DNA from 2 places in the Mesorhizobium sp. URHB0026 genome. Region 2 is predicted to be linked to the other one. Evidence: predicted binding sites of a transcription regulator. Region 2 holds the regulator's gene; the other holds the start of a gene.
What was found. The regulator PhoB, encoded in region 2, activates phosphate uptake and scavenging genes when phosphate is short. The targets are predictions, from matches to a motif close to TGTCATNNANCTGTCAT.

Region 1: a site for PhoB is predicted at 2,013-2,029, ahead of ACVWWD_RS24845 (esterase-like activity of phytase family protein). Genes of this name have one in related genera too.

Annotation. Positions count from the first base shown of each region.
Region 1 covers NZ_JBSSCN010000001.1:5,038,156-5,041,565, forward strand. Annotated here, with positions in the region: gene ACVWWD_RS24835 (trimethylamine methyltransferase family protein) at 68-1,624, opposite strand; gene ACVWWD_RS24840 (glycine cleavage T C-terminal barrel domain-containing protein) at 1,638-1,859, opposite strand; gene ACVWWD_RS24845 (esterase-like activity of phytase family protein) at 2,141-3,410, shown strand, end outside.
Region 2 covers NZ_JBSSCN010000001.1:1,026,523-1,029,932, reverse strand. Annotated here, with positions in the region: gene pstB (phosphate ABC transporter ATP-binding protein PstB) at 1-706, shown strand, start outside; gene phoU (phosphate signaling complex protein PhoU) at 732-1,439, shown strand; gene phoB (phosphate regulon transcriptional regulator PhoB) at 1,459-2,148, shown strand; gene ACVWWD_RS05155 (ROK family protein) at 2,151-3,386, opposite strand.

The DNA of each region.
Region 1 (3,410 bases), 4.0 Mb from region 2:
ATGCGCGGGACGCGCCGCGGGTTCCTGGATCACGGCCGCAATTCGGGATGATGGATCTGCAACTATCTCACGACACCGGCGCCGCGCCGCCCTCTTCCGTGCGCCGCGCGATGAACGCGTCGAGCACGCCTGACGTGGCGGCGGCCGCAGCCGGCGGCGTGAAATCGGCAAGGGTGCGCTTCCAGATGCCGGTGGCGCGTTCGGTCGCGGTCTTCGACCCGCTTTGCGTCCAGTTGCCGAAATTCGACCAGTCGGCCACCAGCGGCTCGTAGAAGGCGGTGCGGTAGCGCGCCATGGTGTGGCCGGCCGAGAAGAAGTGGCCTCCCGGCTGCACTTCGGCGATCGCCTCGAAGCCAATCGCGTCGTCGTCGCCAGGGGTCGCCGCACAAAGTTCCGCGACCGTCTGCAGCGCCTCGATGTCGGTGACCAGCTTTTCCAGGGAAACGCTCAAGCCCCCTTCCAGCCAGCCGGCCGCGTGGATGCAGACGGTGGCGCCCGCCAGCACCGAGCCCCACAGCGCGAACTGCGTCTCGTGCGCGGCCTGCGCATCCGAAACGTTGGCCGCGCTGCCGCCGCCCGAGCGCCAGGGCAGACCGGTGAAGCGCGCCAGCTGGCCCGCACCCAATGTCGCCTTCACGTGCTCCGGCGTGCCGAAGGCCGGTGCGCCCGATTTCATGTCGACATTGGAGGAGAAGGAACCGTAGACCACCGGCGCGCCCGGCCGCACGATCTGCGCCAGCGTCAGCCCGGCCAGCGCTTCGGCATGCTGCAAGGTCAGCGCGCCGGCCACGGTGATCGGCGCCATCGCGCCCGCTAGGCAGAACGGCGTGATGATCAGGACCTGGCCCGCCTTGGCGAAATCGATGATGCCTTGCGCCATCGGAATGTCGAGCTGGCGCGGCGAGTTGGTGTTGATGACGGTGTAGCAATGCGCGCCCGAGCGGAACTCGTCCTCGGACAGCCCCCGGGCCAGCCTGATCATCTCGAAACTGTCATCGACCTGCGGCGTGCCGCGCGCGAAAACGAACGGGAATTTGTCCGACAGGGTCAGCTGCGCCCGGTTGACTGCATAGTGGCGGAAACGATTGTCGATGTCCTGCGGTTCGATGCACGGCCCCAGCATGTGCAAGACGTCGAAATGCTGCACCAGCTTGATCAACTCCTCGAAGGCGACCAGCGTTCCGGGCCGCCTGCCGCGCTCGAGATCGGTGACATTGGGCGCGCCGGAGCCAGCCAGGAACGTCATCGAGCCCAGTTCAAGCGACAGGTCGCGAGCGCGCGCGCCGGCATAAGCGTGGATCGATCGCGGCGCCGAGGAGGCTAATGCTGCCGCCACCATGTCGCGGCCGATGCGCACCATGTCAGTGTCGGGGTCGACCAGGGCGCCGGCGCGGGCGAACACCTCGCGCGCCTCGGGCAGCAGCACCTTGATGCCCAGTTCCTCCAGCACGCGCAGCGCCGTGTCGTGGATCGACGCTACCTGGTCGTCGGAAAAGATCGGCTGCGGCAGGAATGGATTCTTCAGCGACCGGTAATTGGGCTTGCGACTTGATTCGCTGCCTGCCTCGCCCATGCGCCCGCGCCGGCGTTCCCGCCTCGTATCCCGTGCAGCGTCATCGACCATCAGAAACTCCTCCTCATTGCCGCACCGCCCTGCGTCGGGGATCGTAGATCGAGGCCGCGATGACCCGCGCCGTCCGTTCGACGCCGACAATGTGCACGCAAAGCGCCATCCCCTCCCCGGCGAAACCGTCGTCCACCAACGCCAGCGCGACGCTCTTGCCGATCGTGTAGGCAAATCCGCCCGAGGCGCCGACAACGCCACCCCCGATGACCACTGCGCGATAGCGCGGCTTCAAGGCTTCCCCTCCCGGTCCGGTCGAAGCCGGCACCATATTCGTACTAGACATAAGTGTCTAATACGCCAGACACGCTCCATGGGAGGTCACTAATCCCGCTCTCCAGCTTTTTTTATCCGCACATGGAGATACCGGCGGACCCGTATCGCGCACTGTCACGCAAGCATCATGTTGACGCCTTAGATCGCTTTCGGGGAGGCACGCGCGGCATCATCGATGCGGCACCTCTTTTGATTTTCCTTCGGCCGCTCCGGCGTGCTTCGTCATAAAGAGGATTGTCCATGAAACCCCTGCACCGATCCGCCTCGCTTGGCGTGGCGCTGGCCTTGTTCACCGCCCTCACCCCGGCGCTTGCCGATGGCGTGGCCTATATCAACAAGGGCCTCGTCGGCGTCGGCCGCATCCCAGCCGACCAGCGCGACAAGTTCGGCGAGACCTTCGGCTCGGGCTCGGGCATGGCGATCGACATTTCGGGCTGGACGCATGATGCCGGCATCTACAAGGGATCGCTCTGGCTCCTGCCCGACCGTGGCTACAATGTCGCCGGCACCACCGACTACCGGCCGCGCCTCAACACCATCGCCATCGAATTCACGCCTGCCGCGCCGGGCGCTGCTTCCGCGGCCGGCCAGGAGCAGACGGGCGTCAAGGCGACGCTTGCCGACAGCATGCTTCTGACCGACGACAAGGGCGCCGATGCCACCGGCCTCGATCCGCTGTCGGACGTACGCGCCGCGGCCGGCGACATGCCGATGCTGCCCGTCGCCACCAATGGCAAGCTCGCGCTCGACAATGAAGCCATCGTGCGGCTGCCGGACGGCTCGATGTTCATCTCCGACGAGTACGGGCCCAACATCTACAGGTTCTCCGCGCAAGGCCGCCTGATGTCGGCGACCCAGCCGCCCGCGGCCCTCGTGCCGATGCGCAAGGGAGCGCCGAACTCCTCCTCCGACAACCCCGGCCCGGGCGCCGCCGACCCTGATCCGAAGGATCCCGAAACCGGGCGCCAGAACAACCAGGGCCTCGAAGGCATGGCGATAACGCCGGACGGCAAGTTCCTGATCGCCGTGCTGCAGTCGGCGCCGAGGCAGGACGGCGGCGATTCACCCTCGACACGGCAGAACACGCGGGCGCTGGTCTACGATGCTTCCGACCTCGCCCATCTGAAGCTCGCGCATGAATATGTCGTGCCGCTGCCGGTGTTCCAGGATGCCAAGGGCAAGACCAAAATCGCCGCGCAGAGCGAGATCGTGGCGCTTTCGGACACATCCTTCCTGATGCTGGCGCGCGACAGCGGCAACGGCCAGGGCCTGAAGAAGGGTGACGCTTCGCTCTACCGCCAGATCAACATCGTCGACGTCTCCGGCGCGACGGACATCGCGGGCGCCGCCTTCGACGCGGCCGACAAGCCGGTCGCACCCAAGGGCGTGCTTGATCCCTCGGTGACGCCGGCCAAGCTGACGCCGTTCATCGACATCAACGACGCCACCGCGCTTGGCCACTTCGGCCTGCACAATGGCGGCGCGAAGGACCACAATGAGCTTTCGGAGA
Region 2 (3,410 bases):
GAAGGCGCTGAAGGACATCACCTTGTCGCTGCCCGAGCGCAGCGTGACTGCCTTCATCGGACCGTCGGGTTGCGGAAAGTCGACGCTGCTGCGCGTCTTCAACCGCATCTACGAGCTCTACCCCAAGCAGACCGCCGAGGGTCAGGTGCTGCTCGACGGCCAGAACGTTCTCGACCGCTCGCAGGACCTCAACCTGTTGCGCACCAAGATCGGCATGGTGTTCCAGAAGCCGACGCCGTTCCCGATGTCGATCTATGAGAACATCGCCTTCGGCGTCCGGCTCTATGAGAAGATCGGCAAGGCCGAAATGGACGGCCGTGTCGAGCAGGCGTTGAAACGCGCCGCGCTCTGGAACGAGGTCAAGGACAAGCTCAATGCCAGCGGCCTCAGCCTGTCCGGCGGCCAGCAGCAGCGGCTTTGCATCGCCCGCACGGTGGCGGTGAAGCCGGAGGTCATCCTGCTCGATGAGCCGGCGTCGGCGCTCGACCCATTGTCGACCGCGAAGATCGAGGAATTGATCGACGAGTTGCAAGCCGACTACACAATCGTCATCGTCACCCACAACATGCAGCAGGCCGCGCGCGTCTCGAAGCAGACGGCTTTCATGTATCTGGGCGAGCTGGTCGAATTCGACAAGACCGAGAAGATCTTCACGTCGCCTCGCGAGAAGCGCACGCAGGACTATATCACCGGCCGCTTCGGCTGATCTCACGCATACGAGGACCAGGATCATGGCCGAACACACAGTCGCAGCCTTCGACGAGGATCTCGGACAGATCAGCAGGCTGATCAGCGACATGGGCGATCTCGCCGGCATCATGGTCGGCGGCGCCACCAAGGCGCTGCTGAATTCCGACAACGCGCTGGCACAGCGCGTCGTCTCCGACGACGCCATTATGGACGCGCGCCAGCGCGAACTCGATGATCGCGCCATCACCCTGATCGCCAAGCGCCAGCCGATGGCCGACGATCTGCGTCATGTGGTCGGCTCGATCCGCATGGCGGGCGATCTCGAACGCATCGGCGACCTTGCCAAGAACATCGCCAAGCGCGTCGGCTCCGTCGGCCTCACCGCCACGCCGCGCGACCTGTCGCATTCCATAGACTCCATGGCGCAGCTGGTGCTGATCCAGGTGCAGGGCGTGGTCGAGGAATATGCGGCCGGCGATGCCGCCGCCCTCGCCAAGCTCAGGAATGACGACGAACGCATCGATGTCAAATACACTTCGGTCTTCCGCGAACTCCTGACCTACATGATGGAGGATCCCCGCAACATCACGGCTTGCACGCATCTTTTGTTCTGCGCCAAGAATCTCGAACGCATCGGCGACCATGTGACCAACATTGCCGAGAATGCGTATTATGTGCTGACCGGCACGCAACTGCCCGCCAACCGTCCGAAGCAGGACGAGACGGCGATGTCGGTGCCGGCGGCTTGACGGCAGGGATGATCAATCGATGATCGCGCCACGCATCATGGTGGTGGAGGACGAGGAGCCGCTGGGCGTGCTCCTCCGCTACAATCTGGAGTCCGAGGGTTACCAGGTCGAGGTGGTGACACGCGGCGACGAAGCCGAGATCCGCCTCCAGGAAAACGTGCCCGACCTCCTGGTGCTCGACTGGATGGTGCCGGCGGTTTCCGGCATCGAACTCTGTCGGCGCCTGCGTATGCGGCCCGAGACGGAGCGGTTGCCGATCATCATGCTGACGGCGCGCGGCGAGGAGAGCGACCGCGTGCGCGGCCTCTCGACCGGCGCCGACGACTATCTGGTCAAGCCGTTCTCGACGCCGGAATTCATGGCCCGGGTCAAGGCACTGCTGCGCCGCGCCAAGCCGGAAGTGTTGTCCAGCGTGCTCAAGGTCGGCGACATCGTGCTCGACCGCGAATCGCACCGGGTCTATCGCAAGAAGAGCGAGATCCGGCTCGGACCGACCGAGTTCCGCCTGCTCGAGTTCATGATGCGCCATCCCGGCCGCGTATTCTCGCGCAGCCAGTTGCTCGACAATGTCTGGGGCGAGACGATCTACATCGACGAGCGCACCGTGGATGTGCATGTCGGCCGCCTGCGCAAGGCGGTAAACAATGGCCGCATGCCCGATGTGATACGCACCATCCGTGGCGCAGGCTACGCGATCCGCGAGGATTGAGATCAGGCCACGTTCTTGCCGGATCTCACCTGCACGCCCGGCGCGAAGATCTCCTGGTCGACGAAGGTGAGCGCGCGCATGGCGCAGCCCTCGCGGATCAGCGGCAATTCGTTCGGCTCTGTATCGAAGGAAATCGACGTCGAATGCTGGCCGCCGGCGGTCTGGGCGATGGCCTCGCGCAAGGCCGGCTCGATCAGATCGAAGGCGGCGGCGCTGACGCCGACCATCGCAACGGGCGCCGGATCGATCAGCGCGAACAGGCTGCCAAGCCCATAGCCCAGCGCCTCCCCGGCCTTGCGATAGGCCTCGCGTTCCGGTCCGTCTCTTTCGCGCGCCGTGGCCGCCAATGCACGCATGTCGGCGTCGCTGACGTCGACCGGTTTGGCGTCCTCACCCATCTGTCCTGCATTGCGCCAGATGGCATAGTTGCCGGCATAGGCCTCGACGCAGCCGCGCCGCCCGCAGCGGCAGAGCGCGCCGCCCGGGCGATGGATCATGTGGCCGAACTCGCCGCCCGAGGAATGGGTGCCTGTGAACAGCTCGCCCTTCAGCACCAGGCCCATGCCGATGCCGTGCGAGAGCAGGATGGCGATGAAGTCGTCGCGGTAGCGCTCGGGGTCGCGCCAGCGCAGCGCCACCGCCATCATGTTGCAGTCGTTCTCCATGGTGGCGGGGATGCCGAATTCGGCTTCGAGTATATCGGCGAAGGCAATGTCCGTCTGGGGCGTGATCGGCGACCACAGCATGGCGCGCGCCTCGGTGTCGGTGATGCCCTGGATCGCCAGCGCGATGCGGGCGATGCTGGCGACGTCGAGGTCGGGATCCTCGAGGCGGCGCCGGACGATGGCCACGCATTCGCCGATCAGCGCCTCGCGCGACATGGTCAGCGTGTCCAGCCGGCGCTGCTCCTCCGATATCACCTGGCCGGCGTAGTCGATGACGGCGACGGAGAGGAAATTCAGCGACAGCACCACGGTCATGACCGCCGCGGCCTCGGGGTTGAGGCCAAGGCCAACCTGCGGCCGGCCGCGTTTCAGTGAGCCGGCCTCGTTCGGCTTGCCTTCGCTCAGGATACCTTCGCCGATCAGGTCGGCTGATATCGCCGATATAGTCGAGTGGCTGAGGGCGGTGGTGGCGGCGATCTCGGTGCGCGAGGGCTGGCCACCCCGGCGCACGGCTCCAATCACCATTGCTCGATTGCGCCGGCGCAGATCGTCGTGGCGGATTCCGACCGACATGATTTCCCTCCCCGTCGCCGCGGT